One region of the Kitasatospora sp. NPDC085895 genome, then DNA from elsewhere that is predicted to be linked to it. Evidence: riboswitches for the same ligand, from Rfam matches in the RefSeq annotation. Region 1 holds a riboswitch; each other region holds the start of a gene.
The links. A riboswitch is a leader RNA that binds a small molecule or an ion and turns the genes downstream of it on or off. The one in region 1 is predicted to bind cyclic di-AMP.
Positions count from the first base shown of each region.

Region 2: another riboswitch for cyclic di-AMP. It lies ahead of AB0442_RS25370 (transglycosylase family protein); the one in region 1 lies ahead of AB0442_RS04360 (hypothetical protein).
Region 3: another riboswitch for cyclic di-AMP. It lies ahead of AB0442_RS07345 (transglycosylase family protein); the one in region 1 lies ahead of AB0442_RS04360 (hypothetical protein).

Region 1 covers NZ_JBFBJY010000004.1:188,180-195,367, forward strand. The annotation lists gene aceB (malate synthase A) at 1-669, shown strand, start outside; gene AB0442_RS04350 (gamma-glutamylcyclotransferase) at 810-1,196, shown strand; gene AB0442_RS04355 (glycoside hydrolase family 16 protein) at 1,240-1,932, opposite strand; gene AB0442_RS04360 (hypothetical protein) at 1,957-2,541, opposite strand; cyclic di-AMP (ydaO/yuaA leader) riboswitch at 2,545-2,721, opposite strand; gene AB0442_RS04365 (8-oxoguanine deaminase) at 2,981-4,363, opposite strand; gene pucL (factor-independent urate hydroxylase) at 4,513-5,433, opposite strand; gene uraH (hydroxyisourate hydrolase) at 5,465-5,800, opposite strand; gene uraD (2-oxo-4-hydroxy-4-carboxy-5-ureidoimidazoline decarboxylase) at 5,849-6,373, opposite strand; gene AB0442_RS04385 (helix-turn-helix domain-containing protein) at 6,555-6,935, opposite strand; gene AB0442_RS04390 (thiamine-binding protein) at 6,932-7,188, opposite strand, start outside.
Region 2 covers NZ_JBFBJY010000045.1:22,542-29,729, reverse strand. The annotation lists gene AB0442_RS25380 (SDR family NAD(P)-dependent oxidoreductase) at 1-354, opposite strand, end outside; gene AB0442_RS25375 (cytochrome P450) at 626-1,915, shown strand; cyclic di-AMP (ydaO/yuaA leader) riboswitch at 2,128-2,293, shown strand; gene AB0442_RS25370 (transglycosylase family protein) at 2,298-3,128, shown strand; gene eno (phosphopyruvate hydratase) at 3,333-4,619, shown strand; gene AB0442_RS25360 (septum formation initiator family protein) at 4,725-5,159, shown strand; gene AB0442_RS25355 (DUF501 domain-containing protein) at 5,156-5,806, shown strand; gene AB0442_RS25350 (Ppx/GppA phosphatase family protein) at 5,803-6,744, shown strand; gene AB0442_RS25345 (FAD-dependent oxidoreductase) at 7,183-7,188, shown strand, end outside.
Region 3 covers NZ_JBFBJY010000008.1:45,688-52,875, forward strand. The annotation lists gene AB0442_RS07335 (MFS transporter) at 1-979, shown strand, start outside; gene AB0442_RS07340 (hypothetical protein) at 1,059-1,760, shown strand; cyclic di-AMP (ydaO/yuaA leader) riboswitch at 2,253-2,403, shown strand; gene AB0442_RS07345 (transglycosylase family protein) at 2,405-3,556, shown strand; gene AB0442_RS07350 (glycoside hydrolase family 6 protein) at 4,028-5,251, shown strand; gene AB0442_RS07355 (endo-1,4-beta-xylanase) at 5,658-7,025, shown strand; gene AB0442_RS07360 (GNAT family N-acetyltransferase) at 7,127-7,188, opposite strand, start outside.

The sequences.
Region 1 (7,188 bases):
CTGGTGCAGACCTGCCACCGCCGCGGCGCCCACGCGATCGGCGGCATGGCCGCGTTCATCCCCTCCCGCAAGGACCCGGAGGTCAACGCGGCCGCCCTGGAGAAGGTCAAGGCCGACAAGGACCGCGAGGCCGCCGGCGGCTTCGACGGCTCCTGGGTCGCCCACCCGGACCTCGTCCCGGTCGCCCGGTCCTGCTTCGACGCCGTGCTCGGCGACCGGCCGAACCAGAAGTCCTCGCCGGGCTCGCCCGAGCCCGTCACCGCCGAGCAGCTGCTCGACATCGCCGGTGCCGGCGGCAGCTGCACCCGCGCGGGCCTGCACAACGCCGTCCAGGTCGGCGTCCGCTACATCGAGGCCTGGCTGCGCGGCCTCGGCGCGGTCGGCATCTTCAACATGATGGAGGACGCCGCCACCGCCGAGATCTCCCGCTCGCAGATCTGGCAGTGGATCAACAACGGCGTCGTCCTCGCCGACACCGGCGAGAAGGCCACCGCGGAGCTCGTCCGCCGGCTCGTGGCCGAGGAACTCGCCGAACTGCGCACCGAGCTCGGGGACGCCGCCTACGCCGCCGGGCGCTGGACGGAGGCCGCCCGGCTCTTCGAGCAGGTCGCCCTGGCCGAGGAGTTCGTCGACTTCCTCACCCTGCCCGCGCTGCCCCTGCTCGACTGACCCCAACCTATCCGCCGGGCGAGCGGCCCGACGCCCGCCAGGACGTCGAACTCGTCCGCCGCAATTCACCGTTCCGTACGGCTCCCGCTGCCCAGACGCCGGGAGCCGTACGGAACACCCGCGTTCGGAGGCACTTCCCCATGGCGCTCATCTTCTTCAACGGCCAGGCGATGACCGGCGGCCCGTTCCACCCGCTGGTCGCCGAGTACCTGGTCGGCCCGGTCCGCACCGCACCCGGCCACCGCTTCTTCTCCGTCCGCGACGTCTGCCCCGGCCTGCTGCCCGACCCGGGCGGCAGCGCGGCGATCGAGGGCGAGCTCTACGACCTCCCGCTGGAGCACCTGCGGGACGCCGTCCTGCCGGGCGAGCCCCCGGAGTTGGAGCTCGGCGTGATCGCCCTCTCGGACGGCACGCCGTGCCTGTCCATGGTGCTGCGCCGCGGTGAGCTCGAGCGCGGGGTGCACCGCGAGATCACCGGCCACGGCGGCTGGCGGGCCTACCTGGCCACCCTCGGCCGCACCGCCTGACCGGCGCCCCCCGGGGGGGCGCCGGCCGGGCGGACGCGGAAGGTCAGCCCGCCTTCCAGAACTTGACCGAGTCGACGGCGATGTCCGCCGAGGAGCCCACGGCGGGCACGGTGCCGCCGAGGGCCGTCTCGGACTGCAGCACCCAGTGCATCGAGTTGGCGGGGATGCGCGCGGTGGAGCGCCCGATCACCTTGCCGTCCAGGTAGAAGGTCACGCCGTCCTTCTGCCAGTCGACCGCCGAGGTGTGCCACGCGCCGGCGGTCGGGACGCCGCTGGAGTAGGCGTCCTGGTCGCTGCCCGAGGTGGCGTCGGCGCGGTGCATGAAGGCGCCGATCGAACCGTTGAGGTCGCCCTCGGGGAAGTCGATCTCGCCGTGCTGCGGCCAGATGCCGTCGTCCGGCCAGAGCAGCCACGCCATCTTGTAGCCGGAGGCCGAGGTCGCCTTCCAGGTCACCTCGAAGCGCCCGTACTGGACGCCGTCGCCGGTGGGGGAGGGGAGCTTGGGCGCCGGCGCGGAGACCCAGGTGCCGGAGGAGTCCCGGTTGAGGTGGAGGTTCATCTGGCCGTTGGCGATGGACATCGTCCTCGACGGCGAGTAGGTGCCGTTCTTGCTGGTGTCCTTCCAGCCGTCCGGGTAGGCCCACCACTTGCTGTCCACCGCGGCCGGCAGCCCGGAGCAGTGGCTGGCGGTGATGGACGGGCCGTTGGAGCAGCCCGTCCAGCTGCCGAGCGGCACGTTGACGCCGTCGAAGTCGTCCGATCAGGTCGGCGCACCGGCCGTCGAGGTGGGGGAGGAGCTCGCCGACGGGGAGGCGGTGAAGCTGGGTGCCGCCGTGGTCGGGGCCGCGGTCGGCGTGCTCGGCGCCGGGGTGGCGCTCGCCGTGGGGGAGGGACTCGGGGCGGCCGCGGTCGGGCTCGGGGCCGGCGCGGCGGTGCCCGAGGCGCGGACGTCGAGCGTCTGCACCGGGAGGTCGTGCCAGCGCCGGTCGGCGTCCTGCCAGGTGCCGAAGGCGGTGTAGACGCCGGCCGGCAGGGCGCGGGCGGCGGTGGTGACGGTGACCCCGTCGGGGCAGATCCGCACGTTGCGGCCGCTGCCGGGGAAGTCCAGCTTGTTGCCGGCGGCGTCGCGGACGGCGACGCCGATCCTCCGGGCGGTGAAGCAGGCGGAGGAGTGGACGGAGAGGGAGGCGGCTGCCGCGGTGTTCGCGGCCATGGCGACCGGCGCGAGCCGGTCCTGGGTCACCTCGGGCATGCTGGCGGCCTCGGCGCTGCCCAGGAAGGGGACGGCCAGCAGGCCGAGCCCGGCGACCTCGCCCACCTTGAGGGCGATGGCGGAAACAGGCATGGAGTTGTTCCTCGACGACGCCTGCGAGGTGAGCTGTCGGATTCGGGCCGTCAGGTGGCCCGGCCGCCCGGTGGGCGGCTTCACCCCGAGCCCTGGCCGTACGCGAGCATGCGCGCGGGGCCAGGGCGACTTACCTGGTTCCCCCGCTCCCGTCCGTGTCGCATCTCGCGTTGCCGTCACCGGGCGGACGGGACTCGGCGGTCCCGGGACGGGGCCCGCATGGAGCGGGCGTCCGAGCAGGTCAGCAGGGTCCTCCCGGAGGGCAAGGCACCGGACCGTCGATGTCGGGTCCGTCACATCCGGGCGCGCCGCAGCCCCCGGACCCTCGCCGTGGGTCCGGGGGCCGCGCTCCGTACGGCCGCCGGCCCGCTGTGGGCCGGCCGGGGGCCACGGAGTCCGGGTGGCGTACCGTCCCTGGTACGGCCCGGAGTGCGGGGGGTCAGGCGCGGGAGGCGAGCTCCTTCGCGGCGCGGGCGCAGGCCAGCGCGATCCGGTCCTCGTCGACGGTGGTCAGCACGCCCTTCTCGACGACGGCGTTGCCGTTGACGAACAGCACCGCCAGCGGCGGCAGGGCGCCCATGGTGAGCGCGGCCACCGGGTCGGCGATCGAGGAGTGCATGATGCCGTCGACCTTCCACAGGGCCAGGTCGGCGAGCTTGCCGGCCTCGATGGAGCCGATCTCGTTCTGCCGGCCGAGCACCCGGGCGCCGCCCATGGTGCCCAGACGCAGCGACTGGCGTGCCGTCAGCGCGTCGGGGCGGCCGTGCAGGCGGTTGATCAGCAGCGCGTTGCGCAGCTCGGTGCCGAGCTCGCCGGACTCGTTGGAGGCGGTGCCGTCGACGCCGAGGCCCACCGGCACGCCGGCCTTCAGCATGTCCGGGACGCGGGCGATGCCGGCCGCCAGACGGGCGTTGGACGAGGGGCAGTGGGCGACACCGGTGCCGGTCTCGGCGAACTTGGCGATGTCGGAGTCGTTCATGTGGACGCAGTGCGCCATCCACACGTCCTCGCCGAGCCAGCCGGTGGACTCGAAGTAGTCGGTCGGGCCCATGCCGAACAGCTCCTTGCAGAACTGCTCCTCCTCGGCCGTCTCCGAGCCGTGGGTGTGCAGCCGGACGCCCTTGCGGCGGGCCAGCACGGCCGACTCCCTGAGGAGTTCGGTGGAGACCGAGAAGGGCGAGCAGGGCGCGAGGGCCACGTGCAGCATCGAGCCGAAGGAGGCGTCGTGCCACGTGTCGACGGCGGCCTCGGAGGCGATCAGGATGTCCTCGGTCCGTTCCACCGCGTGGTCCGGCGGCAGGCCGCCGTCCTTCTTGCTGCGGTCCATCGAGCCGCGCAGCGCGGTGAAGCGCAGGCCGAGCTCCTGCACGCCCTCGATCGAGGCGCCGAGGACGTCGCCGCCGCCCTGCGGGAAGACGTAGTGGTGGTCGGAGGCGGTGGTGCAGCCGGACTTGAGCAGCGCGGCGGCCGAGCCCTGGGTGGCGGCGTGCACCAGCTTCTCGTCGATCCGGGCCCAGGTCGGGTAGAGCGCGACCAGCCAGTCGAAGAGGATGTCGTCCTGGGCGAGGCCGCGGGTGATCCACTGGTAGAAGTGGTGGTGGGTGTTGACCAGGCCCGGGGTGACCAGATGACCCTCGCCGTTGATCCGGCGCACCACGTTGTCCAGCCACTGCGGGGCGGGGCCGTCGCCGACCGACTCGATCCGGTTGCCGAGGATCACCACGTGGCCGCGGGCGTACTCGGTGTCGTCTGCGTCCACCGTCGCGACGGCGACGTTCTCGATCACGATCCGCTGGTCGGCGGGTGGGGGCTGGACTGCCATGGCGTGAACTCCTTGGGGCGAGGGCTGGGGGTGTGCCGCGGGCGGGCGGCGGGTGGGGCGGGCCGGACGGGGTGCGGAGGCCGGCGCGGGGAAGCACAGGGGCCCCGCGGCGGCGCCGTCCGGCCCGTGGCGGGCGGGTGCCGGTCCGGTCAGGCGACGGGTATGACCGGGACGACGCCCTCGCGGTGGACGGTGCCCTCGATCAGGCCGTACATCCGGTCGGCGGCGTAGTACACCTCGTTCTCGTTCTTGAGGCCGAAGGGCTCCAGGTCGACGAGGAAGTGGTGCTTGTTGGGGAGCTCCAGGCGGACCTCGTCCACCTCGGCGCGGTTGTTCAGCACCCGGGTGCCCATCGCGTGCAGGGTCTGCTGCAGCGAGTAGGAGTACGTCTCGGCGAAGGCCTCCAGCATGTGGCGCTTCACGTGGTTGTAGGAGCGGTTCCAGTTCGGCTGCGGCTCGTCGTCGCGGCCGGTGTAGCCGTACTTCCAACGGGCCGTCACCTGGGTCGCCAGGATGCGGTCGTAGGCCTCCTGGAGGGTGGTGTACTTGTCCTTGATGTAGCCCCAGAACTCGGAGTTGGTCGTGTTCATCACGACCAGGTCCTTGAGTCCGGAGATCACCTGGACGGACTCGCCGTCGAACACGATCTCGGAGGTGCGTACCTCCTGGCCGTTGCGGACGAAGGAGTGGCCGACCTCCTCGGAGCCGATGAAGCGGGCGGAGCTGTCCGGGGTCCGGATGCGGTCCCAGGTGTACTCCTCGATGCGGATGCGGGCGCTGTGCACCACACCGCGCTCGGTGTTCTCGACGAAGTGGCGGGCCAGCGTGATGCCGAAGGCCTCCGCCGACTCGATGCCGTACTCCTTGGCGAAGGCGTAGACGGTGTTCTTCGTCGTGTCGGTGGGCAGGCAGTTGGCGTTGGAGCCGGTGAGGTGGACGTCCTCGAACTCGCCCTGCAGGGAGACCGAGACGTTCAGGTCCTTGATCTCGTGCCGGGTGGAGTCGCGGTAGACCCGGACGATGCGGTTCTCCGCCTTGCCGTACTGGTTCTGGCCGAGCACGTGGGCCATGGCATGGCTCCTAAGGTTCCAGGTCGGTCTTCTAGCTTCCGCGGTAGACCGAGTAGCCGAACGGGTTGAGCAGCAACGGCACGTGGTAGTGGTGCTGCGCGGGCGCGACCGTGAAGACGATCGCCACCTCGGGGAAGAACGGCGCCGCCTCGCCCCGGGCCGCGTAGTACGCGGTGGTGTCGAAGAGCAGCCGGACGACCGAGCCCGCCTCCGCGGCCGGCAGGTCCTTGGCCCGGCCGTCGGAGTCCGTGGCGGAGGTGCCGAGCACCTTCCAGCCACCCTCGGTGTGCAGTGCCAGCTCGACTGGCACGCCCTCGGCCGGGCGGCCGAGGCTGGTGTCGAGCACGTGCGTGGAGATGCCAGTCATGGGTTGAAGCGCCTTACTGATGGCAGGAATTGACTGACCGTCAGGAGTCTAGGCCCCGTCGAGCAGTCGGTTGATGCGGATGTCGTTGATCTTGCGCAGCTCGCCGCGGACGATCTCGCGCTCGGTGGCGGCGTCGTTGGAGTGGCGCTCGCGCAGCGAGGCGAGCATGGTCGCGGCCGTGCGGCCGGTCGCGCAGATCAGGAACACGTGGCCGAACTTCGCCTCGTAGGCGGCGTTGGCCTCGCGCAGGTCGTCGAGGAGCGCGCTGTCGGCTCCCCGGATACCGGCCTGCTCGCGCTCGGAGGTGGCGTCGCCGGCCTTCGGGGTGCCGATCCGGGCGTGGCCGGCCATCGCGTCGGCGAGGTCCGCGGTGTCGAGGACGGCCATGGCGGCGGCGTTGGCGTCGAGCAGGGCCGTGCGGTCCCGCCACGGCCGGGCGGCCGCGACCGCCTCGGCCCAGCGGGGGCTGGAGCAGATCTCCAGCAGCGTCTCCCGCAGATCGGCGGCCGGGGCCGCCGCCAGGGACTCAAGCGCCCCGGCGTCCGCGGTCGGAGCGGTGGATTCGTTGGTCACGGGTGGACCTCCTGAAGAGTGGTGCCACTCGCACAAGCTAGATCCACCACCGCGGACCGTCAACACTTTGTTGAACGGTTGGTGGTTACGTTTCGCGGCGGGCCGGGTTGCCGGGGGATGTCGTGTGGGATCCGCCAATGGGTCCGGCGCGGCGGGCGGTGGAGACTCGGGGCGGGCGGTGTCAGCCCTTCCGGGAGCCTTCCTGCCGGTTCAGGTAGTTGTAGACCGTGAAGCGGCTGACGCCGAGCGCCGAGGCCACCGTCTCCACCCCGTGGCGGACGGTGAACGCCCCGCGTTCCTCCAGCAGGGCGACCACGTGCTGCTTCTCGGCCCGGTCGAGCTCGGTCAGCGGACGCCCGTCGAACTGGCGCACCATCTCCGCGAGCAGTCGGTCCAGCGCACTGCTCAGGTGCGGGAGCCGCACCGCCACGGCCGCCTCGCCGTCCCACTCCAGGACGACGTCGTCCGGGCGCGCCTCGGCCGGCTCGACCGCGGTGGCGCCCACCGCGTCCAGCAGCGGCTTTATCGCGGCGGTGAGCGGGTGTTCCAGGGCGCTGCTCACGGCGTACCCCCTCCTTCCGGGGACTGCTCGTCGCCGAGCACGCTGATCTGGACGGAGATCCGGGTCGCCCCGGCCTCCAGGGTCTCGCGCAGCAGGCGCGTCACCGCGGCCAGGGTCTGCTCGGCGTCGCCCTCGGCGCTGGTGCCGAAGGGCCCGACCGAGACGTCGAGGCCGGCCTCGTCCACGACCCGGCGGGCAGCCTTGGCGTGGTCCGGGAAGCCGTCCAGCTCGAACGGTTCTGTCGTGAACTCCA
Region 2 (7,188 bases), on a different contig from region 1:
GCCGACCAGGGCGAGCAGCTCGGCCAGCGGGGCGAGGTTGTCGTCCAGGTCGGCGAAGGAGACGATCCGCTCGCCGTGCGGGCCGGCGACGGCGAAGAGGTCGATCCGGCCGAGGTGCTTGCTCGCGGTGTCGACCAGGGCGGCGACGTCGCTGGGCTGGTGGACGTCGCCGCTGACGCCGACGACCGGGCAGCCGGGGCGGTCGAGCTCGGTGGCGAGGTCCTCCGCGACACCCGGGCGCAGATCGGCGACGAGCATGCCCGCGGCGCCCGCGGCGGCGAAGCGGCGGGCCAGGTCGGCCCCCTCGCCCCCGCTCAGTACGGCGATGACGACCACTGCCCCGGCTACTCGCACGGCCTGCTCCTCTCTGAGCACGACACCCCGCGGGCGGCTCCGCACGTCCGCCCTCACGGTTATCGGAGGATCGTAGGCACCTCGCGACCCTCCGCAACAGGGATTACCCCCCGGGTGACCAGGCTCACGCCCGTCCGGGCCGATCGGATCCGGCCGTCCCGCACGGGCCCTCGGGCAGCCCCTCCCGACGGCGCCCGCGCGGGCCGGCCGGACCGGGCGGGCCGGGCGGGCACCGTCGGGAGGGGCGCCCGGCAGCGGATACGGTCGGGGCATGCCGGAGACCCCCCGACCCGACGACCGACCCGAACTCTTCACCTGGGAGTTCGCCGCCGACCCCTACCCCGCGTACGCCTGGCTGCGCGAGCACGCGCCGGTGCACCGCACCACGCTGCCCAGCGGGGTGGACGCCTGGCTGGTGACCCGGTACGCGGACGCCCGGCAGGCCCTCGCGGACGCCCGGCTCTCCAAGAACCCGGTGCACCACAGCGAGCAGGCGCACCGCTCCGGCCGGGTCGGCATCCCGGGCGAGCGGCAGGCCGACCTGATGACCCACCTGCTGAACATCGACCCGCCGGACCACACCCGGCTGCGCCGGCTGGTCTCCAAGGCGTTCACGCCGCGCCGGGTGGCGGAGTTCGAGCCGCGGGTGCAGCAGCTCACCGACCGGCTGATCGACTCCTTCGCCGGGCGCGGCACGGCCGACCTGATCCACGAGTTCGCCTTCCCGCTGCCGATCTACGCGATCTGCGACCTGCTCGGCGTGCCGCCGGAGGACCAGGACGACTTCCGGGACTGGGCCGGCATGATGCTGCGACACACGAAGCCGGGCCAGCCCGGCGGGCAGCGCGGCGGCGTCGGCCGGGCCGTGAAGCGGATCCGCACGTACCTGGCGGAGCTGATCCACCGCAAGCGGGCCGACCTCGGCGACGACCTGATCTCCGGCCTGATCCGGGCCAGTGACCACGGCGAGCACCTGACCGAGAACGAGGCCGCGGCGATGGCCTTCATCCTGCTGTTCGCCGGCTTCGAGACCACCGTCAACCTGATCGGCAACGGCCTGCACGCCCTGCTGCGCAACCCCGGGCAGCGGGCGCTGCTGCAGGAGTCGGTGGCACGCGGCGAGAGCGGCCTGCTGGAGACCGGGATCGAGGAGCTGCTGCGCTACGACGGGCCGGTGGAGCTGGCCACCTGGCGGTTCGCGACCCGGCCGCTGACGATCGGCGGGGTGGAGATCCCGGTCGGCGACCCGGTGCTGGTGGTGCTGGCGGCGGCCGACCGCGACCCGGCCCGGTTCTCCGACGAGAACACCCTGGACCTCGCCCGCGCCGACAATCCGCACCTGGGCTTCGGCCACGGCATCCACTACTGCATCGGCGCCCCGCTGGCCCGCCTGGAGGGCCGGGCCGCCCTGGCGACGCTGCTGACCCGGCTGCCGGACCTCGCCCTGGACGCCGACCCGGCGGACCTGCGCTGGCGCGGCGGCCTCATCATGCGGGGCCTGCGCGAGCTGCCGGTCGCCTTCACCCCGGTGGGGCCGTCCGGGCGGCGCGACCCGGTCTGACGGTGTGTCGCACCGGTCGGATCCGGTCGGAACTGAACACTCGTCAATCAGGAAACACCTGCATCGTTCGTGGGCGATAATCAGGTCTCCGTAATTGCTTCGTGATACCCGCGATATGAGCTTGTGATCGGTCGTTCGATCTGCTTACTCTCCCGAACAGTCCGCAGCCGCGGACCCCGGCACGGCAACGCCGAATCCTGTCCGCCGTGCCCGGGCCTCACGACCGAGACCCAGGACAGGGGCGGGGGAACCACGTTCGTCGCCGTCCCCACGGCTAGGGGTGAAGCCGCGTCAGCAGGGCCCCTCCTGCGGCCGCGGCCGGGCCAGCCTCCCGGTCCGAACCCGACAGCTCACCTCGCAGGCGTTCGGAGAGGGACAACCCATGCTCTTCACCGGACCTGGCCGCCACCGCCGCAGGACGTCCGCCGAGAAGGCGGTCGCCGTCGCGGGTGTCACGGGTGTCGGCCTCGCCCTGCCGCTGCTCACCGCGGGCGGAGCCCATGCCGCCCCCGTCTCGATCTGGGACAAGGTCGCCCAGTGCGAGAGCGGCGGCAACTGGAGGATCAACACCGGCAACGGCTTCTACGGCGGGCTGCAGTTCACCGCCCGGACCTGGAAGGGGTTCGGCGGCGCCCGGTACGCCCCGCTCGCCCACCAGGCGAGCAAGAGCGAACAGATCGCCGTCGCCGAGAAGGTGCTGGCCTCCCAGGGGCCCGGCGCGTGGCCGGTGTGTTCCAAACGCGCCGGCCTGACCCGCGCGTCCGCCGGGAGCGGCGGGACGCGCAGCGGCACCGGACGGGCGCAGGCCCCGGCGGCCCCGTCGTCGCCGTCGCCGCAGTTCCCCGGCCGGGGCGGTTTCGACGCCGACTCCGGCGTGTACTGGTACCAGAAGGACGACCAGTGGTACTGGACGGCACACCAGGAGGTCTACGAGCGCCACCTGCCGCCGGCGCCCACCGGGCCGGCCGACCCGGCCGACCCGGCCGACCCGGCCGACGGCGGCGCCGACGAGGGCGCCCGCACCCTGCAGGCCGTTCCGGTGCCCTCCCTCGGCCGCGAGCAGTACACCGTGCAGGAGGGCGACACGCTGTCCGGCATCGCCGCCGCGCACGGGCTGTCCGGCGGCTGGGAGCAGCTGTACGCGAACAACCGCGAGGCCGTCGGCGCCGATCCGGACCTGATCCTGCCCGGCCAGCAGCTGCGCCTGGCCTGACGGTCCGGCACGGTACGAACGGTCCGTCCGCCCGCGGGGCGGCACCCGCGGGCGGACGGCCGGTTTCGTGGTCCTTCAGGTGAACTACCGGCGAGTAGACCGGCCACACGGTGAGACAGGGCCATGCGCGGCACGGCCCGGTGGGCCCGTGCGGTTAGGCTCTGGTCGTAACGACCCTCATCCGCTTCCGCTAGGAGATGCCTCGTGCCGTCCATTGATGTCGTCGTAGCCCGCGAAATCCTCGACTCCCGCGGTAACCCCACGGTCGAGGTCGAGGTCGGCCTCGACGACGGCAGCACCGGTCGTGCCGCTGTCCCGTCCGGTGCCTCCACCGGTGCCTTCGAGGCCCTGGAGCTTCGCGACGGCGACAAGAACCGCTACTTCGGCAAGGGCGTGGAGAAGGCCGTCCTCGCCGTCATCGAGCAGATCGGCCCGGAGCTGGTCGGCTACGACGCCACCGAGCAGCGCCTGATCGACCAGGCCATGCTCGACCTGGACGCCACCCCCGACAAGTCCTCGCTCGGCGCCAACGCGATCCTCGGCGTCTCCCTCGCCGTGGCGCACGCCGCCTCCGAGGCCAGCGACCTGCCGCTGTTCCGCTACCTGGGCGGCCCCAACGCCCACGTGCTGCCCGTCCCGATGATGAACATCCTCAACGGCGGCTCGCACGCGGACTCCAACGTCGACATCCAGGAGTTCATGATCGCCCCGATCGGCGCGGAGTCCTTCTCCGAGGCCGTCCGCTGGGGCGTCGAGGTCTACCACACCCTCAAGGGCGTGCTGAAGGAGCGCGGCCTGTCCACCGGCCTCGGCGACGAGGGCGGCTTCGCGCCGAACCTGGACTCCAACCGCGAGGCGCTCGACCTGATCGTCGAGGCCATCAAGAAGGCCGGCTACACCCCGGGCAAGGACGTCGCGCTCGCCCTGGACGTCGCCTCCTCCGAGTTCCACAACGACGGCGCCTACACCTTCGAGGGCAAGGCGATCTCCTCCGCCGAGCTCATCGACTACTACGCCGAGCTGGTCGCCGCGTACCCGCTGGTCTCCATCGAGGACCCGCTGGACGAGTCGGACTGGGACGGCTGGAAGGCCATGACCGACAAGCTGGGCGACAAGGTCCAGCTGGTCGGCGACGACCTGTTCGTCACCAACCCGGAGCGCCTGCGCCGCGGCATCGAGACCGGCACCGCCAACGCGCTGCTGGTGAAGGTCAACCAGATCGGCTCGCTCACCGAGACCCTGGACGCCGTCGAGCTGGCCCAGCGCAACGGCTACCGCTGCATGATGTCGCACCGCTCCGGCGAGACCGAGGACGTCACCATCGCCGACCTCGCCGTCGCCACCAACTGCGGCCAGATCAAGACCGGCGCCCCGGCCCGCTCCGAGCGCGTCGCCAAGTACAACCAGCTGCTGCGCATCGAGGAGATCCTCGACGACGCCGCCGAGTACGCCGGCCGGGGCGCGTTCCCGCGGTTCAAGTTCGAAGGCTGAGCCCTGACACCCCGCGGCTGACACACGGCCGCTGGCCCGGTGCCCCGGCAACCACCCCGTAGGGTGGGGGCCGGGGCACCGGCGTGAGCAGGAGGGGTACGAGCGATGTGGAAGATCCCGGGACTGGCGGGGCGTCCGCGCTTCACCAGCCGCGCGACCGTGCTCGTGCTCGTCCTGTGCTCGCTGGTGGCGATACTCGCCTACCCCACCCGGCAGTTCCTGACGCAGCGCTCGGAGATCGCCGACCAGCGGGCCAGGGCGGAGCACGCCCGGCAGCAGGTCGACGAGCTCCGGCGGGCGAAGGCCCGCTGGCAGGACCCGGAGTACGTGAAGGCGCAGGCCCGCGAGCGGCTGCACTTCGCGATGCCCGGCGAGACCCCGTTCGTCTCGGTCGACCCCTCCGCGCGCCCCGGCCCGGCCTCCGCCGACGCACTGCCCACCGGCCCGGTCAGGGCGGCCAAGCCCTGGTACACCACCGTCCTCGAGTCGGTCGACCTGGCCGACTCGACGCCCGCTCCTCACGAAGACAGCACGCCATGACCTCTGAACAGCATCCCGCCACCGACGGCACCGTGTCGGACGCCGACGTCGCCGCCATCGCCGCCCAGCTCGGCCGGGTCCCGCGCGGGCTGCGCGGGGTGGCCCACCGGTGCCCCTGCGGCAACCCCGACGTGGTCGAGACGGCACCCCGGCTGCCCGACGGCACGCCCTTCCCGACGCTCTACTACCTGACCTGCCCCAAGGCGGCCTCGCTGATCGGCACCCTGGAGGCCGACGGCGTGATGAAGGACCAGAGCGCCCGCCTCGCCGAGGACCCGGAGCTCGCCGCCGCCTACCGCGCGGCCCACGAGGACTACATCGCCCGCCGCGACGCCATCGAGGTGCTGGAGGGCTTCCCCAGCGCCGGCGGCATGCCCGACCGGGTCAAGTGCCTGCACGTGCTGGTCGGCCACTCGCTGGCGGCCGGCGAGGGCGTCAACCCGCTCGGCGACGAGGCCATCGGCATGCTGGAGGACTGGTGGTCCAAGGGCCCGTGCGTCTCCCCGGCCGAGGTCGAGGCGGCCGGCGAGCGGGTCCTGCGCAACCGGGCCAAGGAGCAGGACCACGCCGCGGTCATCGCGGCCAAGGAGCAGAAGACCGCCGAGCGCGCGGCCAAGCGCGCCCGCGCCGAGGAGGAGGACCAGTGACCGCCACCCGGGTCGCCGCGATCGACTGCGGCACCAACTCGATCCGGCTGCTGATCGCCGACCTCGACCCGGCGACCGGGGAGATCGCCGACCTCGACCGCCGGATGATCATCAACCGGCTCGGCCAGGGCGTCGACTCCACCGGCCGGCTCCACCCGGACGCCCTGGAGCGCACCTTCGCCGCCTGCCGCGAGTACGCGGAGATCATTGCGGCGCACGGGGTGGGCCCGGAGCGGATCCGCTTCGTCGCCACCAGCGCCTCCCGCGACGCCGAGAACGCCGCGGAGTTCACCGAGGGCGTGCGCGGCATCCTCGGAGTCGTCCCCGAGGTGGTCAGCGGCGACGAGGAGGCCCGGCTCTCCTTCACCGGCGCCACCAAGGAGCTCACCGGCGGCTCCCTCAAGCCCCCGTACCTGGTCTTCGACCTCGGCGGCGGCTCCACCGAGTTCGTGCTCGGCGGCGACGAGGTGCAGGCCGCCCGCTCGGTCGACATCGGCTGCGTCCGGATGACGGAGCGGCACTTCGGCGGCGCCGAGCTGCCGACGGAGGATCAGATCGCCCGGGCCAAGACCGACATCCTCGCCGCGCTGGACACCGCCGCCGAGACGGTGCCGCTCACCGAGGCGGCCACCCTGGTCGGCCTGGCCGGTACCGTCACCACCGTGGCCGGTATCGTCCTGGGCCTCCCGGAGTACGACTCCGCGAAGATCCACCACGCCCGGCTGGACGTCGAGCAGGTCCGCGCGACGGCGACCCGGCTGCTGCACTCCACCCACGCCGAGCGGATGGCGATCCCGGTGATGCACCCGGGCCGGGCCGACGTGATCGCCGCCGGCGCCCTCGTGCTGCTGGAGATCATGGAGCGCACCGGCGCCGCCGAGGTGGTCGTCAGCGAGCACGACATCCTCGACGGCATCGCCTGGAGCATTGCCCGCTGACCATGCGGGGGCTTGCCCGAACGGCCCCGGAGCGCCGAGATGCCACCCGGCAGGCGCCCGGGGCCGCCTGCTGCGCGGCGTGCCGCCAGAACCTTCGTGAATTTCTTCACATGGCCGACCAGCCTTTCGACGCACCCCGGTGTCCGCTCCGTCCGTTATGTGGGACCGAAGGTCGCCCTCCGTGTTCGGCCAGCGGATCGCAGGCAGGGCTCACCAATGGCCGATGGATTCGAAATTCCGCCCGGGAACTCGGGCGCCGCCGGGATCGTTGCTGCTCAGCAGGGCCGTGACCCCCCGCGGCATCACTCCGCGCCCGCCGCCGCCGTGAGCGGGCCGCCACACCCCCGAAATGCGGGCGCGCAGTGTAGCAGGGGGTGTCCAGAGGCTTGTGACGGGCCTCACGAAGTGCCCGTCAGATGGGGGTGGATACTTTCCGATATGAGC
Region 3 (7,188 bases), on a different contig from region 1:
GGCCGGCAACGTCGGCGGCGGCCTGACCGCGCAGTTCCTGCCCTGGCATGCGCTGTTCTGGGCGATGGTGCCGCTGTCCGTCCTGCTCGCGGCGGCGGTGCTGCGCACCGTCCCCGAGCTGCCGCGGCACGCCGCCGCCCTCGACCCCACCGGCTCGGCCCTGCTCGTCGCCGGCACCGCCGCCGTGCTGTACGGCATCATCGAGGGCCCTTCGCACGGCTGGCTCTCGGTGCCCGTGCTGGTCGGATTCGCGCTCGGCGCCGCCCTGTTGGCGGCCTTCACCCGGTACGGCCTGGTGGCGCGGCGGCCGCTGGTCGACCCGCGGGTGTTCCGTTCGCGGCGGCTGCGGGCCGCGGTGCTGGGCACGGCGGCCTCGTTCTTCGGCCTGTTCGCGCTGTTCTTCGTCAACTCGCAGTTCCTGCAGTACGCCAAGGGCTACTCGCCGGCCCGGACCGGTTTCGCCATCGTGCCGCTGACCGTCGGCATGGCGCTGGTGCCGCGGTTCGCCGGGCGGCTGCAGGCCCGGCACGGGGTGCGGTGGGTGGCCGGCGGCGGGCTGGCGCTGATCGGCGCCGGGCTGCTGGGCGTCTCCACCGCGGGCCCGGGCACCCCGTACCCGGTGTACGCGCTGTGGCTGCTGCTGCTCTCGGCCGGCATGGGGCTGTCCGCCCCGGGCCTGACCCACGCCGTGGTCTCCGAACTCCCGCCCGGGCAGGCCGGGCTGGGTGCCGGGCTGAACACCGCGGCCCGGGAGCTGGGTGCGGCGCTCGGCGTGGCCGTGGTCGGCACGGTGCTCGCCTCCCGTACCGGCGGCGCGGCCCACAGCTCGGCCGGGTTCACCGCGGGCATGGCCACCGGGCTCCGGGTGGTCGCCGTGCCGGTGCTGCTCGCCGCGCTCGCCGTCCTCGCCGGTCTGCGCGGCCGGCCGGCCGCCGAGCGGCCCGTTCCCGCGCCGGCGCCCGCCGCCGAGGCGGCCTGACGGCTCGTACGGCCCCGCGGCCGGGGCGGTGGGGCGCCCCACGGGGCGCCGGCTCCGGCCGGTTTGCCACCATGCGGGCATGACCCTCATCGTCTCCGTGGCGGGCGCCGGTTGCGGCTGTGCGCCGCGCCGCGCCTGGTCCGCCTCGCCCGCGCCCGCGTGGGCGGCGGCCGCCGGAACCGCCCTCGCCCGCTGGCCCGATCCCGACTGCGCCGAGTCGCCGTACGGGGGGCGGGGCGTCGCGCAGACCGACCGGATACCGGTGGCCGGCGAGGAGCGAATGCTCGGGCTGGACGGCCCGCTGCTCGTCGAGGGGCCGTTCTGGTGCCTGTTCTCCCCGGCCGCGACGGCGCTGAACGGGGTGTCCGACGACCCGGACGGGCTGCCCGAGCACGCCCTGGTCCGCTGCACCCCGCTGGCGGTGGCCGACGTCCGTCCGGGCGGTGCCCGGGTGCGCGTCGCGGTCGAGGAGGTGGTGCGGCTGACGGAGGTGCGGGAGCGCTGGGCGCCGTCCTCGGCCGGTTCGGTCGCGGGCCTGTTCCCACCGGAGGGCGCCTCCGTGGACCGCTGCAGCGTCCGCCGCGGTGCGCTGCGGTACGTGGAGTGGTCCGCCCAGGGCGATCTGGGCCGCCGGGCGGTGCTGTGGGAGGGCGACGGCCGGTCGGTGCTGCTGATGTACGCCGAGTGGTCCTTCGACGAGGACGACGTCGCGTTCGGCCACCGGCCGCTGACCGCGGCGGAGGCCGCCGACGTGCGGGCCTGCTGGCCCGCGGAGGGCTGAACGGACACCCGCCGCACGATCCCCGTTCCGACACGAACGGACGGCCGCCGCGGGCGCCCGGCGGACCCGAACCTTCCGTTTCGGCCCGCTCCGGCCCCTCGGTTCGTGCCGTGATCGCCCCGGCGGGGCCCGGCGGCGGACCCGCCGAGCCCCGCATGCGTGCATTTTCGGCCGACTTCGCCGCCCTGCCGCACGGAAATGCCACCGGGAATTTCCCAGGGAATTTCCACGGAATTCGTCCGATCCGCGCCGCCGCGGACACGTCAGGGCCGCTGCCGCCCCCCGCGACCTGCGACGCGGCCCGGGCGGGCGGTGGCGCGTGGGGCGGCGTGCGGCCGAAATGCACGCATGCGGCACCGAAGCACTCGTGATGATTGTGTGATGTTCGGGATGCTGGCTTGTTATCGCAGTGATGATCCCTCTAATGTCCACCTCAGCCCGACAGCACGGGCGCCCGAGGCGCGGCACGCCGAACCCTGCCCACCGCGTCGACCGGGTCACCGACCAGACCCTGGGCAGGGACGGGGGACCCAGTTTCGACGCCGCCCCCACACGGCTAGGGGTGAAGCCGCCTCAGTGCGGCCGGGCCACCTCCCGGTCCGAACCCGACAGCTCACCTCGCAGGCGTGCGGAGAGGGAACTCGATGGGTTTCATCGGCTCGGGCCGTCACCGCCGCCCCACCCAGACCGAGCGCGCCGTCGCGGCCGCAGGTGTGGCAGGTGCGGGTCTGGCGATCCCGCTGCTCACCGCGACGGGCGCCCACGCCGCCCCGGTCACCACCTGGGACGCGGTGGCCCAGTGCGCCAGCGCGGGCAACTGGGGCAAGAGCGTCGGCAACGGCGAGTACGGCGGCCTCCAGCTCGACCTGCGCACCTGGGTCGCCTACGGCGGCGACAAGTTCGCCTCCACGCCCGACCGGGCCACCAAGGAGGAGCAGATCGCCGTCGCCGAGCGCGTCCTCGAGGACCGCGGCGCGAAGGCCTGGGGCACCTGCGGCAAGTCCGCGGGCCTCACCGGCGAGGGCAAGCCGGAGACGGTCGACCAGGACTCCCGGGGCGACCAGGGCTCGACGGCGCCGACCGCCACCACCGCGCCGACCGACCGCGGCGCCTCGGCGCCGGTCTTCACCGGCATGCAGGGCCGGGACGCCAGCGGCGTCTACTGGTACCTGGTGGACGGTCAGTGGTACTGGACGACCAGCCAGGAGATCTACGACTACTACACCGGCCCGGCGGCCCCGACCGCCCAGAGCCGGTCCACGGCGCCGGGCCGGGCCACCACCGCGCCGGCCTCGCCCACCGCGCAGGGCAACGCCACCACGCCTCCGACCATCGACCCGATCACGGGCCTCCCGGTCACCCCCGACCCGACCGGCGCCACGACCGCCCCGGTGCCGGGCACCACCACGGCCCCCGGCACGCCCGCCCCGGGCACCGCCGCACCGGACGCCGCGCCCCCGGTCATCGACCCGATCACGGGCCAGCCGGTCACCCCCGGCACGACCACCGCGCCGGCCACCACCCCCGGCACACCGGCCCCGAGCACCACCGCGCCGGCCACCACCGGCCCGGGCACCACCGCCGACCCGGCCGCCACCACGGCCACCCCGGCCCCGCAGGCCACCACGCCCGCCGCGCAGCCCGACACGTACACGGTGGCGGCCGGCGACACGCTCTCCGACATCTCCGACAAGAACAAGCTCGGTGGCTGGAAGCAGGTCTACGACGGCAACGAGGGCACCATCGGCCAGGACCCGAACCTCATCAAGCCGGGCCAGGTCCTGAAGATCAAGTAACTGCGGCACCGCAGGCGCACCGACGCCGGCGGCCCCGGGACACTCCCGGGACCGCCGGCGTCCTGCCGTTCCGGCGCCGGATCCGGCCGGCGCCGGGCGGTCGGGGGCGACCCCGAAGTCAACCATCGGCGTTCACATCGATGAACGATGGTTCCATCCATGGCCATACCTGGGCGCGGAGCCGACAACACGCCAACGCCCGTGACGCAGGGGAACATTGATCGCAGCGCGCCTCCGCGCCGCCCGCAGGCCCCGGCAGCGGGTTCAGCGGAGTGAACGACCCGGCCGCGGCACCCCGAGAGCGCCCGGAGCCCCGCCCGCATCCCGGCCGGCGCCCAACCGACCGTCCTGCGCGGAGCCTTGACGCGGCGGACGGGTGCGACTAGAACTTCCCTCGCGCTTGGGAGCGCTCCCACGAGTCGCCCGCACCCTCGCCCTGCGCAGCCCGTACGCCAGCCCTAGGAGCCGCACGTGTCCCGCCCCCGCCGTCGAATCGCGGCCGCGAGCGCCGCCGTCGCCGCCGTCGCGGTCTGCTGCCTGCCCGCCACCGCATCCACCGCGTCCGCCGCCCCCGGCAGCGACCGGGCCGCGGGCCGGGCACCCGGCCCCGGCACCAGTTTCTACGTCGACCTCGACAGCAAGGCCCTGCACCAGGCCGCCGCCGACCTCAGGGCGGGCGACCGGAACAACGCGCTCGCCATGGCGAAGATGGGCTCGTACCCGGTGGCCCGGTGGTTCAACGGCACCGCGACCCCGCAGGAGACCACCACCGCGATGGCGCAGCTGCAGGCCAAGGCCGCGCGGCAGCACCAGACCCCGGTGGTGGTGGCGTACAACGTGCCCGGCCGGGACTGCTCGCAGTACTCCGCCGGCGGCGCCTCCGACTCCGCCGAGTACGCGGCCTGGGTCGACGGCCTCGCCCGGGGCATCGGCGACCGCCGCACGGTGGTGGTCCTGGAGCCGGACGGCCTCGCCCTGAGCCCCGCCTACTGCGGCGGCACCGCCCAGCAGCAGGCCGACCGGCTCGCCGAGATCAACGGCGCCGTCGACCGCCTCGCCGAGCAGCCGCACGCGGCCGTCTACCTGGACGCCGGCCACAGCGCCTGGCAGTCCACCGGCACCATGGCGAAGCTGCTGGTGGACGGCGGCGTCGAGCGCGCCCAGGGCTTCTTCCTCAACGTCTCCAACTACCAGCGCGACGCCGACCTGGTCCGCTACGGCACCCAGGTCGCCAAGTGCAGCTGGTACCTCTCGCACACCCCGGGCGCGGTCGCCGACGACTGCGCCAACCAGTACTGGCCGCAGGCCGACGCGGACGCCTGGTACACCGCGCACGTCCCCGCCGACGCGAAGCTGCCGCACTTCGTGGTCGACAGCAGCCGCAACGGGCAGGGCCCGTGGACGCCCACCGCGACCTACCCGGACCCGCAGACCTGGTGCAACCCGCCGGGCCGCGGCCTCGGCACCCGCCCGACCGCCGACACCGGCACGCCGCTGCTGGACGCCTTCCTCTGGGTCAAGGTGCCGGGCGAGTCCGACGGCAGCTGCACCCGCGGCACCACCGGCGGCACCGACCCCGAGTACGGCGCCGCCGACCCGGCCGCCGGCGCGTGGTGGCCCGCCCAGGCCCACACCCTGGCCGCCAACGCCTCGCCCGCGCTGGCCTTCGGCCTGCCGGCCGGCACGCACCGCTGACCATCCCCCCATAGGCGGCCCCGGACCCCACCCGCCGGGCCGCCCGCCGGGCGCCGCACGCCCCACTGCACCGCTGCGGCGCCCGGCCCTTCTGCATGCCCACACACGGGCGAAAGTTTTCGATACCGATAATGCCGCTCCTGGCCGCACTCGGCCAGAACTACGACATGACATCTCGTCAGACTCCGTTGTCAGCATGCCCGGAAGCCCGCCATCGCCTGATAGAAACTTTCGACAGTCAATTCGAAACACAGTATTGACCAGCATTCGACAACAAGGACATACTCGTCGGCGATCGACCTCCCGCCGCTGGCCGCGTGGCGGACGCACAGCACCGCAACAGGTCCCACCCAGCCTGTCCGGACGAGCCCCACGGCCGTCCGGCCGACGGAAGAAGAGGTTGTCGATGATCCACCGCTCCCCCGGTGCCCCGGGGCTGCTCCGCCGCGTGCTGCTGGCCGGCACGGCCGGCGTGCTCGCCGCGGCGGGCCTGGCCGGTGCGGCCGGCACCGCCGACGCCGCGAGCACGCTCGGCGCGTCCGCCGCCGCCAAGGGCCGCTACTTCGGCACCGCCGTGGCCGCGGGCCACCTCGGCGAGTCCGCCTACGCCAGCACCCTGGACACCGAGTTCACCGCGGTCACCCCGGAGAACGAGATGAAGTGGGACGCCGTCGAGGCCACCCGCAACTCGTTCAACTTCGCGTCCGCCGACCAGATCGTCGCCCACGCGCAGGGCAAGAACATGAAGGTCCGCGGCCACACGCTGGTCTGGTACTCCCAGCTTCCCGGCTGGGTCGGCGGTCTGTCCGCCACCGACCTGCGCACCGCGATGAACAACCACATCACCCAGGTGATGACGCACTACAAGGGCAAGATCTACGCCTGGGACGTCGTCAACGAGGCCTTCCAGGACGGCGGCAGCGGCGCCCGGCGCAGCTCGCCCTTCCAGGACAAGCTCGGCAACGGGTACATCGAGGAGGCGTTCCGCACCGCCCGCTCCGTCGACCCCAACGCCAAGCTCTGCTACAACGACTACAACACCGACGGGCAGAACGCGAAGAGCAACGCGGTCTACGCGATGGTGAAGGACTTCAAGCAGCGCGGCGTGCCGATCGACTGCGTGGGCTTCCAGTCGCACTTCAACAGCGCCTCGCCGGTGCCGAGCGATTACCGGGCCAACCTGCAGCGCTTCGCCGACCTCGGCGTGGACGTGCAGATCACCGAACTCGACATCGAGGGCTCCGGCTCGGCGCAGGCCGCCAACTACGCCAACGTGGTCAACGCCTGCCTGGCCGTCACCCGGTGCACCGGCATCACGGTGTGGGGCATCACCGACAAGTACTCGTGGCGCAGCAGCGGCACCCCGCTGCTGTTCGACGGCAACTACGGCAAGAAGGCCGCGTACACCGCGGTGCTGACCGCACTCGGCGGCTCGGGCGGCGGGGACGGCGGAGGCGGTACGGGCTCGGGGTCCTGCACGGCCGCCTACAGCCTCACGCAGAGCTGGAACGGCGGCTTCAACGGGCAGGTGACGGTGACGGCGGGCAGCACCGCGATCACCTCCTGGACGGTCACGGTGACCGTCACCCCGCCGCAGAAGGTGTCGGCCACCTGGAACGGCTCACCGAGCTGGGACAGCAGTGGCAACGTCATGACGATGAAGCCCAACGGCAACGGCAACCTGTCCGCCGGCGCGTCCACCAGCTTCGGCTTCACGGTGGCGTCCAACGGCAACACCACCGCCCCCAAGGTGGGTGCCTGCACGGCGGGTTGACCCCCGCCACCGGCACGGCGGACGGCACGGCGGCTCCCCGGCCGCCGTGCCGTTCCGCGTTCACCCGGGCGCAGCGCCATGTCGGCGGGCCGCCACCCGGTTCAGGGCAGGAGCAGCGTGAGGAAGGGCACCGTGTCGCCGGGCAGCAGGTACTCCTCGACCT